DNA from 2 places in the Paracoccus sp. SCN 68-21 genome. Region 1 is predicted to be linked to the other one. Evidence: riboswitches for the same ligand, from Rfam matches in the RefSeq annotation. Region 1 holds a riboswitch; the other holds the start of a gene.
The links. A riboswitch is a leader RNA that binds a small molecule or an ion and turns the genes downstream of it on or off. The one in region 1 is predicted to bind thiamine pyrophosphate.
Positions count from the first base shown of each region.

Region 2: another riboswitch for thiamine pyrophosphate. It lies ahead of thiD (bifunctional hydroxymethylpyrimidine kinase/phosphomethylpyrimidine kinase); the one in region 1 lies ahead of ABS73_RS08195 (thiamine ABC transporter substrate-binding protein).

Region 1 covers NZ_MEES01000019.1:27,225-32,782, reverse strand. Annotated here, with positions in the region: gene ABS73_RS08210 (ABC transporter ATP-binding protein) at 1-160, shown strand, start outside; gene ABS73_RS08205 (thiamine ABC transporter ATP-binding protein) at 148-834, opposite strand; gene ABS73_RS08200 (ABC transporter permease family protein) at 824-2,359, opposite strand; gene ABS73_RS08195 (thiamine ABC transporter substrate-binding protein) at 2,338-3,309, opposite strand; TPP riboswitch at 3,340-3,438, opposite strand; gene mutS (DNA mismatch repair protein MutS) at 3,497-5,558, shown strand, end outside.
Region 2 covers NZ_MEES01000033.1:22,443-28,000, forward strand. Annotated here, with positions in the region: gene ABS73_RS10865 (putative pterin-binding protein) at 1-220, opposite strand, end outside; gene ABS73_RS10870 (Rossmann-fold NAD(P)-binding domain-containing protein) at 512-1,303, shown strand; gene ABS73_RS10875 (FAD-binding domain-containing protein) at 1,304-2,518, opposite strand; TPP riboswitch at 2,628-2,730, shown strand; gene thiD (bifunctional hydroxymethylpyrimidine kinase/phosphomethylpyrimidine kinase) at 2,784-3,617, shown strand; gene ABS73_RS10885 (FAD-dependent oxidoreductase) at 3,610-4,569, shown strand; gene thiS (sulfur carrier protein ThiS) at 4,559-4,756, shown strand; gene ABS73_RS10895 (thiazole synthase) at 4,760-5,521, shown strand; gene ABS73_RS10900 (thiamine phosphate synthase) at 5,518-5,558, shown strand, end outside.

The DNA.
Region 1 (5,558 bases):
CGACCGGCTGGCGGTGATGCAGGCGGGGCGGCTGGTGGCGCTTGGCCCGCCTGCGCAGGTGCTGGACGATGCGCTGCTGCGCGACGTCTTTGGTGTGCGGGCGCAGCGGCTGACCGACCCCGATGACGGCAGCGCGATCCTGCGGTTTCAGCCCAGATAGGCGCGCAGCCCCGGTGGCGGATTGTCCAGCAGAGGCCCGGTCGGGCGCGGCGGGTGGACGCGCCCCCCCTCGACCAGCAGGGTGTCGGGGGCAAAGGCGCGGGCATCGGCGGGGTCATGGGTGACCATCAGCACGGTGGTGTCGGCGGCGATCTGCGCCAACAGGGCCAGCATCTCGGCCTTGAGCGCGGGGCCAAGCGCCGCGAAGGGTTCGTCCAGCAGCAGCAGGGGGCGTGCCCGCAGCAGCACGCGGGCCAGCGCCACGCGGCTTTGCTGGCCACCTGACAGGGCATCGGGGCGACGCTCGCCCATGCCGGACAGGCCGACCTGGTCCAGTACCTGGGCCACGCGGGCCTGCTGCGCGCGGTTCAGCCGCAGGTCCGGGCGCAGGCCCATCCCTATATTTTGTTTTACGCTCAGATGCGGAAACAAATTGTTGTGCTGAAACAGGATCGAGACGGGGCGTTTTCCAGGCGGCATCGCGGTGATGTCCTGCCCCTCCCACAGCAGGCGTCCTTGGGTCGGGGCCAGAAACCCCGCCACCAGCGCCAACAGGGTCGATTTGCCAGAGCCAGAGGCACCGATGACCGCATGCCTGCCTGCGGGGACGGTCAGGTCGGCGGCCAAGGCGAAATCATCCTGACGCAGCAGGATGTCGCGGAACTCAAGCGCCATGGCGGCCTCCCCTGTCAAAGGCCCAGAACAGGGCCAGGCTGATCATCATCAGCAGCAGCGCGCAGGCCGCCGCATCCGCCATCCGATATCCGTTCATCAGCTGATACAGCATCAGCGGCAGCGTCGGATTATCGCCCGCGAACAAGGTGATCACGCCCAGATCGCCCATCGCCAGCGCCGCGGCCAGCCCCGCGCCAAAGCCCAAGGGCCGGGCCAGGCGCGGCAGCACCAGCAGCCGCAACCGCGCCCAGCCCCGCAGGTCCAACGATGCCGCCAGCCGACCGTAATCCTTCTGCAGCGCCCGCGCCGCCGGGATCAGCGCACGCAGCGCGAAGGGCAGGGCCATGGCCGCGTTGATCAGCGCCGTGACCGGCAGAGCCATCTGCTGCGGCGTGACCGTCCCGCGCAGCAGGATGAACAGCCCCGTCCCCAGCACCAGCGGAGAGGCGATCAGCGGCAGCATGCCCGCCCCCTCGACCCACCGCGCGCCGCCCCGCGCCACCGTCAGGGCCAGCGCCAGGGCCGCGCCCGCGCAGAGCAGCGCCGAGATCACCGCCATCAGTACCGACCGCCGGGTGGCCTGCCAGACCTCGGGCGGCAGGGTGGTCAGGCGCGGCAGCCCGGCCAGCGTGACCGAGATCAGTGGCGCCAGCAGGAACGCCGCCGCCGCCGCGATCACCGCCGCATCCGCCAGCCGCCGCCAGCCGCCGGGCGCGGGCGGGCCACCCACCGCGTCCAGCCCCGCGCCAAAGCCCGCCGGAATCGCGATCCGCGCCGCCAGCAGGGCCGCACCCACGCAGATCGCGATTTGAACCAGCCCCAGGGCCGCGGCCCGCCCCAGGTCGAAATCGAACCGGAACGCCTGATAGATCGCCAGCTCGACCGTGGTCGCCCGCGGTCCCCCGCCCAGGGCCAGCGCCACCGTGAACGAGGTCAGGCAAACCAGGAACACCGCCAGCCAGACGCCGGGCAGCACGCCGCGCAGCATCGGGCGTTCCAGATGGCGGGCGATGTCGCGGGGCGCGAAATCAAGGCTGGCGGCCAGCCGGAACCGTTCCGCCGGGATCGCCTGCCAGCCTTGCAGGATCAGCCTTACCGACAGTGGCACGTTGAAGAACACATGCGCCAGGATCACTCCCTGCCAGCCATAGATGCCGATGGCGGGCAGGCCCATGGCCTCCAGCGCGCCGTTCAGCACGCCGTTGCGCCCGAAGATCGCGATCAGCCCCAGAACCGCCACGATCACCGGCAGGATGAAGGGCGCGCCCAGCAGCGTGACCAGCAACCCCCGCCCCCGGAACCGCCGCCGTGCCAGCGCGCGCGCCACCGGCACGGCCAGCGCCGCCGACAGGGTCGCGGACAGCGCCGCCTGCCACAGGGTGAACCAGACGGCGCGCAGGTCCCATTCGGTCAGGCCCGACAGCCCGCCCGCGATCCAGACCACTGTCGCCAGCGTGCCCAGGATCAGCGCGGCCAGCAGGGCCGCAATGGCGTGGCCGATGCTCAGCGGAAGGCCCGCTGCCATTCGTCCAGGGCGGGGGCGCGCAGGTCCTCGGCCTCGTCTTCGGAGAGGAACAGCGTGGTCTCGGGGCGAGGCAGGTCGCGCATCACCTGCGGCCAGTCATCCTGCGGAAGTTTCGCGGGCAGGGACCAGTTGGCCAGCGGGATCGTCGCCTGGAAATCGGGCGTCAGCACCCAGTCCATGAACTGCTGCGCCAGTTCGGGCTGATCGGTGCCGGCGACCTGGGCCACCAGTTCGGCCATGAAGTAATGCCCCTCGGGAAAGATCGCGGCGACCTTGGTGTCGTCCTCCTCGGCCGCGATGTGATAGGCGGGCGAGGTGGTGTAGGACAGCACCATGTCCGCCTCTCCATCCGTGAACATGCCATAGGATTCCGACCAGCCGCGGGTGACGGTCAGCACCTTGGGCGCCAGTTTCGCCCAGGCCTCGCCCGCCTGATCGCCATAGACCGACTTGACCCACAGCAGCATCGCCAGACCCGACACCGAACTGCGCGGGTCCTGGATGACGATGCGGATATCCTCGGCCTCCAGCAGCTCGGCAAAGCTGGCGGGCGGGTTCTCCAGCCGGGTGCTGTCATAGACAAAGGCCGTCTCACCCCAGTTGTAGGGCAGGAAGATCTCGTCCTCCCACGCGATGGGCAGCGACAGGTCGGACGTGTCCTGCCCATGCGGCGCGAACAGACCCGATGCGCGGGCGCGCGCGGTCATGTCGGTGTTCAGGCCAAAGACGATGTCGGCCTGCGTGCCCGCACCCTCCATCATCACGCGGGGCAGCACGTCGCCGGTCACGAATTGCAGGTCGCAATCGCAGATCGCCTCGAACCCCTGTTCGATGGCGGGGCCGGGGCCCCATTCGCTGGTGACGCTGTCGCCGGCATAGACGGTCAGGACACGACCTTCGGCCATCGCGGGGGTGGCCAGCAGCAGGGCGGGGATCAGGATGGATTTCATCGGCGGCCTTCCTTTCAGGGATCACGAAAGAAGGGTGTGCCGCACCTTCCCTCCGCCGGTTTGACCCGGATCAGGTTCAACGGGTCCGCATGCGCGTCTCAGCCCGACAGGGCACCCCGAGGTCGCCCCGAATGTAGAGGTTTCGCGCGTCCGCGCAAGCGGATAGAAACCGCCCATGACCAAGGACATGTCTGATCAGCCCACGCCGATGATGGCGCAATACCTTGCGATCCGGGAGGCCAATCCCGGCGCGCTGCTGTTCTATCGCATGGGCGATTTCTACGAGATGTTCTTTGACGACGCGGTGGCGGCGGCGAGCGCACTGGACATCGCGCTGACGAAACGCGGCACCCATCTGGGCGAGCCGATCCCCATGTGCGGCGTGCCGGTGCATGCGGCCGAGGGCTATCTGCTGACGCTGATCCGCAAGGGGTTCCGCGTGGCCATCGCCGAACAGATGGAGGACCCCGCCGAGGCGAAGAAGCGCGGGTCGAAATCGGTCGTGGCCCGCGATGTGGTCCGTCTGGTCACCCCCGGCACCCTGACCGAGGAATCGCTGCTGGAGGCGCGTCGGCACAATTACCTGGCGGCCTTTGCGGTGGTCCGCGAGGAGGGCGCGCTGGCCTGGGTCGACATCTCGACCGGTGCGTTTTCGGTGATGGACTGCGCGCTGCCGCGGCTGGCGCCCGAACTGGCGCGGCTGGCCCCGCGCGAGGTGCTGGCCTGCGACACGGGGCTTGAGGAGCTGGTCGCGGATGCGGGCGCGGCGCTGACCGACCTGCATGCCGGGGCGTTCGACAGCAATGCGGGCGCGCGGCGGCTGTGCGCGTTGTATGGCGTGGAGACGCTGGACGGGTTCGGCACCTTTAGCCGGGCAGAGCTGTCGGCGATGGGCGCCATCGTTGACTATCTGGACATGACGCAAAAGGGCAAGCTGCCCCTGCTGCGCCCGCCCATGCGCGAACGCGCGGGCGGCGCGATGCAGATCGACGCGGCCACAAGGCGCAACCTGGAGCTGACCCAGGCCCTGTCGGGCGGGCGCGAGGGGTCGCTGCTGGCCGCGATCGACCGCACCGTGACCGCCCCCGGCGCGCGCCTGCTGGAGCGTCGGATCAGCGCACCGTCGCGCGATCTGGCGCTGATCGCGGCGCGACACGATGCGGTGGCGGCGCTGGCTGCGGATGCGCGGCTGTTGGCCGATCTGCGCGGCGCGCTGGCGCGGGTGCCGGACATGGACCGGGCGCTGTCGCGGCTGGCGCTGGACCGGGGCGGGCCGCGCGATCTGGCCGCGATTCGCGCCGGGCTGGCGCAGGGGGCGGCGATTGCCGCGCGGCTGCCGGGTGACGCAGCCCCGGTGCTGCGCGATGCAGCGGGCGATCTGGTGGGCCATGATGATCTGGTGGCGGTTCTGGATGACGCGCTGGTGGCCGAGCCGCCGCTGCTGGCGCGCGACGGCGGTTTCGTGGCCGAGGGGCATGACGCCGATCTGGACCAGACCCGCCGGTTGCGCGACGAGGGGCGGGGCGTCATCGCCGGGATGCAGGCCGATTACGCCGCACTGGCGGGCGTTCCCAGCCTGAAGATCAAGCATAACAACGTGTTGGGCTATTTCATCGAGACGACGACCACCCATGCCGACCGCATGATGGCCGCGCCGCTGAACCAGACCTTCATCCACCGCCAGACGACCGCGAACCAGATCCGCTTCACCACGGTGGAGTTGTCGGAGCTGGAGACCCGCATCCTGAACGCCCGCGACCGCGCGCTGGAGATCGAGCGCGGGGTCTTTGACCGCCTGCGCCGCGCCGTGCTGGATGCCGCGGCCCAGGTCGGGCAGGCCGCCCGCGCGCTGGCCGAGATCGACCTGGCCGGGGCCTTCGCGGACCTGGCCTCGGGCGAGGGTTGGGTCCGGCCCCGCGTGGATGACAGCCGCGCCTTTGTGATCACGGGCGGGCGGCACCCGGTGGTGGAACGCGCGCTGCGGCGCAAGGCGCAGAGCTTTGTCGCCAACGATTGCGACCTGACCACGGGGGCGACGCCTGCCATTTGGCTGCTGACCGGGCCGAACATGGCGGGCAAGTCGACCTTTCTGCGGCAGAACGCGCTGATTGCGGTGCTGGCGCAGGCCGGGGCCTTCGTGCCCGCGCGCGACGCCCATATCGGGCTGGTCAGCCAGCTGTTCAGCCGCGTGGGCGCCGCCGATGATCTGGCGCGCGGGCGGTCGACCTTCATGGTCGAGATGGTCGAGA
Region 2 (5,558 bases), on a different contig from region 1:
TGCCCGCATCGTCCAGCAGCGCCTGCAGCGGCACGCCGGTGAAGGTCGGCGACCCTTCGGTCCAGATGGTCGAGGTCGCAAAGCTGACCGCGCCCAAGGCCTCCAAAGCCGCCAGGTCATAGCCGCGGCTGCCCTCGGGCCCCGTGACGGTCAGCATGGGTTCATCCGCCAGGGCGGGGCCGGTCAGGGCCAGCAGCAGGGAGAGGGTCAGTCGCTTCATCGGTAAGCCTCATGATGCAGGGTTTGGACAGCCCCCAGTCTGGCACGCAGACCGTCCCCGGCGGTCGGAGCGTCGCATAGTGTCCTATCCGAAAGGATAGTTTGCCACGGAAAGCTTTCTAAAATCCTAGCGATCGCGGCCCGCTGGAGGGCGTCCTATCCGATCGGATAGGGGCTATCCCTTCGTCGTGATCAGCTGCGCCTTTTGCACCCCGCCACCATGCTTCCGACAGCGGGACCGGCGGGGCGCGATCTGCCACAAGGGGGCAAGACCGCAGCAGGAGTGACGATCATGATCCACCAGCTTCCCCATCAGGCCTTCCGCCCGGCCCTGTCGGTGCGCCCGCTTCCGGTGATCTCGGTCCTGGGGCTGGGCCGGCAGGGGGTGATGACCGCGGCCATGCTGGCCGATCTGGGCCATCATGTCATCGGCGTCGATGTCGATCCCGACCGGGTCGAGATGCTGGCCCAGGGCCGCATCGCCCATATCGAACCCGCCCTGGCGGCGCTGGTCCGTCGCGGCGTCCTGGTGGGGCGCATCCAGGCATCGGACGACATCCTGCCCGCGGTGCTGGCCAGCGACGTGACCATCGTGACCGGCGGCTGCGACATCGCCGAGCCGGGCCAGAGCAGCTGCCACGCCCTGCAGGCCACCGGGCGCACCCTGGGCCAGATCCTGGCGCTGAAGGACGGGTTCCACGTCGTCATGCAGCAGGCGCCGGTCCTGCCGGGCACCATCCGCGGGGTCCTGCAACAGGCGATCCAGCAGGTGTCGGGCCTGACGGCGGGCCGCGATTTCGGCATCTGCCACTGGCCGGCGCGCCCCTCGAACAGCCCCGTCGGAGGAGAGATCCGCATCCCCTCGGGCAATGTGCTGGGGGTCGGCGACCGCCGGACGGCGTTGCGGATCGGCGCGATTCTGGCGCAGCTGGGCGTGCAGCCGACCGTCACCTCGATGGAGGTGGCCGAGATGGCCGGCCATGTCGGCTTTGACGCGCCCGAGGCACCGGGTCGCGACGCCCCGGCCCATCGCGGCGCGCCGATGCTGGACGCGCTGGCGGGCCTGTGCGGGGTTCCGGCCTGATCAGACCGGGATCAGCCGGTCCAGCAGGGCCGGTATTTTCTGACCGACCTTGAAGAACCCCGCCGTGGCCAGCGGCCAGACCGCCGCGTCCCAGTCCCGGCGCGCCTCGGACAGCACGATGCCCTGCGCCGCCAGATGGTGCCGCGCCGCATCCAGCCAGTCCCGCACCGGCCCATGCGTGACAAAGGGCGTCGCGATCTGCGTCACGCCCGCCCGCAGCGCCCACTGCGCCAGGCCCGCGGGGTCCTCCGCCGGCAGCGGATCGGCCCGCATCCCGGCCCGTGCCGCCGCATCCGCCAGCGCGACCGCATCAAAGGCCAGCACCCCCTCCGACACCGCCAGCGGCGATCGCAGATGACCCGCCGACAGCGCGACCGCCGCGCGGATGTCCAAGCCCTGCGGCAGCACATCCCCCGGACAGCAATCGTCATCGGTGATCAGCAGCGCCGTCGGGCGCCCCGGTTCGGGCGGGACGACCCTGCGCAGCGGTTGCGTGGGCGGCAGGCCATCCGGTTCGGTCGCCTCCAGCCCCTGCGTGACGGTGGCCAGATCGCCGGGCGCCGGGGCAAAGCGGCCGCCGGTCAGCCGGGCGATGTTGTCGGCCTGCGCCTCATAGGGCTTGCCGCGCGTGTGCAGGCCCGCCACCCACCGCCAGCTGAGCGTGTTCGACGCCGCATCGCCGTCCAGCAGGTGGCGCAGAAAGAAATCGGCCCCCACCCGCCACGGCAGCCGCAGCGTGAAGATCCAGATCGAGGCGAACCACATCCGCGCGTGGTTGTGCAGATAGCCCGTGGCGACCAGCTCTCGCGACCAGGCATCGAAACAGTCCAGCCCGGTGCGCCCCTCCTGCGCGCGCAGGACCGCATCGCGCAGCGCATCGTCACGCTCCAGCGCCGCCAGATCGGCGCGCAGCCCCCCGCGATAACTATCCCAGACCTGCGGGCGCAGTTCCAGCCAGCCCTTGAAATAGCTGCGCCAGACGACCTCCTGGATGAACTTGGCGGCGCGGTCGGGGCCGTGGGCCGACAGGGCTGTGGCGATCACCTCGGGCTCGGTCAGCAGGCGGCGGCGCAGCCAGGGCGACAGGCCCGACACGTCACGATGCAAGCCAGGCCCGTGATCCATGTTGCGCGCTTGGGCATAGCGCAGGCCCATGCGCGGCTGGAATGCGCGCATCCGCTCCAACCCCGCCGCGCGGGTCGCCGTCAGTTCCATGTCCACCACCCCCTATCCGTTCGCGCGCAGCATATCCCGCGGGCGGGGCGCGGCAACGCGGCGCGGTGTCCCCCCTTGCGGCCCCTGGCGGCGGCGTCTAGGCTGACCGTGCAAACCGTTGGGGTGTCCCGTCACAGGGGCTGAGAGGCGACAGCCAACCCATCGAACCTGATCCGGGTCATACCGGCGGAGGGAACGGTGCAGATGCTTGCGGCCCCATGCCGCCTTTTGTCCCCCCATACGCCCGGTCCCTGCCCCGCCAGCCATGCGGAGGGACGACGTGACTGCACCCATTGCCCTGACCATCGCCGGGTCCGATTCCGGCGGCGGCGCCGGGATCCAGGCGGATCTCAAGACATTCTCGGCGCTTGGCTGCTATGGTGCCAGCGTGGTGACGGCGCTGACCGCGCAGAACACCCGCAGCGTGGCGATGGTCGAACCCGCCAGCCTGGCGATGATCGCGGCGCAGATGCGCGCGGTCTTCGACGATCTGGACGTGCGGGCGGTCAAGCTGGGCATGCTGGGCGGGGCTGACGCGATCCGCACCGTCGCGCAGGGTCTGGAGGGGTGCGGCCTGCCCGTGGTGCTGGACCCGGTGATGGTGGCCAAGTCGGGCGACCGGCTGCTGCCCGATGAGGCGATGGCCGCGCTGCGCGGGCTGCTGCCCCGCGCGACGCTGCTGACCCCGAACCTGCCCGAGGCCGCCTGCCTGCTGGACTGCGCCCCCGCCACGTCCGAGGATCAGATGGCCGACCAGGCTGCGGCGCTGCGCGATCTGGGTGCGGGGGCGGTGCTGATGAAGGGTGGCCATGCCGACGGCCCCGTCTGCACCGACCTGCTGGTCACCGCTGCGGGCGTCACCCGCCTGACCGCACAGCGACAGGTGACGCGCAACACCCACGGCACTGGTTGCACCCTGTCGGCGGCCATCGCGGCGGGCCTGGCGCAGGGCATGGACCTGCACCGGGCGGTTGCGCGGGCGCATCGCTATCTGCAGGGCGCGATCGCGGCGGCCGACGGGCTGGGCGTGGGGTCGGGCCACGGGCCGGTGCATCATTTCCACGCAGTCTGGCCCCCTGTCGGATGTCATCATGGCTGACGTGACCATCATCGGCGCCGGCGTGGCGGGCCTGTTCGCGGCTCATGTCCTGGCCCTGCGCGGGATCACGCCGCGCATCCTGGACCGCAACGGGCCGCCGGGGCCGCATGGCTGTTCCTGGTGGGCGGGCGGCATGCTGGCGCCCCAGTGCGAGGGCGTGACCGCCGAGCCCGTCATCACCCGCTTGGGACAGGACGCGGCGCGGGCCTGGTCCGCCGTCACGCCCGTCACCCATCGCGGCACGCTGGTGGTGGCGCTGGACCGCGACCGGGCGGAGCTGGCGCGCTTTGCCCGCCGCGCGGGCGACCACCAGCCGTGCGACAGCGCCACGCTGGAGCCGGACCTGCCGCCCCGCCCGGGCCTGTTCTTTCCGACAGAGGCGCATCTGGACCCCCGCCGCGCGCTGACCGACCTGCTGGCTTGGCTGGCAGTACGCGGCATCACGGTCGAACGGGCCGAGGCCGATCCGCAGGACATCCCCGGCCCGGTGATCGACGCGCGCGGCCTGTCCGCAGCCCTGCAGGGCCTGCGAGGCGTGCGCGGAGAGATGGCCGTCCTGCACGCCCCCGAGATCACCCTGACGCGCCCGGTCCGCCTGCTGCATCCGCGCCACCCGCTGTATATCGTGCCGCGCGCGGACGGGCTGTTCATGCTGGGCGCAACCCAGATCGAAAGCGCCAGCCGCGCGCCCGTCACGGCACGCTCCGTGCTGGAGCTGCTGTCGGCCGCCTATGCGCTGGACCCGCGTTTTGCCGAAGGCTCGGTCATGGAGCTGGGCACCGACCTGCGCCCGGCCTTCGCCGACAACATCCCCCGCGTGACGGTGCGCGGGCGGGTCCTGCATCTGAACGGGCTGTTCCGCCACGGCTATCTGATGGCCCCCGCGCTGGCGCAACAGGCCGCCGACTATCTGACCGACCGCATCAAGGGAGAACTGATCCATGAGGATTGAGGTCAACGGCACCCCCCGCGACATCGCCGCCACCACGCTGGAGGCCGCCCTGATTGAGCTGGGCTGGCGCGATGCCCGCGTCGCCACCGCGCTGAACGGGGATTTTGTGCCCTCATCGGCCCGCGCGGGCCAGGCGCTGCGCGACGGCGACCGGCTGGAGGTTCTGGCCCCCATGCAGGGAGGATAGGCGATGCGTGATTTCTATGGCGTGACGCTGCCCAACGCGCTGATGCTGGGCACGGCGCAATATCCCTCTCCGGCGGTGCTGGCCGATGCGTTCCGGGCCAGCGGTGCGGGCGTGGCCACCGTGTCGCTGCGCCGCGAGGCGGGTCAGGGCCAGGCCTTCTGGTCGCTGATCCGCGATCTGGGGGTGCGCGTGCTGCCCAACACCGCCGGCTGTCACAGCGCCCGCGAGGCCGTGACCACCGCCCGCATGGCGCGCGAGCTGTTCCAGACCGACTGGATCAAGCTGGAGGTGATCGGGCATGCCGACACGCTGCAGCCCGACCCCTTCGGCCTGCTGGAGGCCGCGACGGTGCTGTGCGCCGAGGGCTTCCAGGTCTTCCCCTACACGACCGAGGACCAGGTCCTGGCCGCGCGCCTGCTGGATGCGGGCTGCAGGGTGCTGATGCCCTGGGGCGCGCCCATCGGGTCGGGTCTGGGGCTGAACAATCGCCACGGGCTGCGCATGCTGCGCGCGGCCTTTCCCGACGTGCCCATGGTGATCGACGCAGGCCTGGGCCTGCCCAGCCATGCGGCGGAGGCGATGGAGATGGGCTTCGACGCCGTCCTGCTGAACAGCGCCGTGGCGCAGGCGGGCGACCCGGTCGCCATGGCCCGCGCCTTTGCCCTGGCGGTGCAGGCGGGCGCGCTGGCCCGCGACGCGGACCCGATGGGCGTGCGCGACATGGGCGTGCCCTCCACCCCCCTGATCGGAAAGGCCTGGTTGTGATGCTGCCGCGATTCTATCCCATCTTTGACGATGCTGC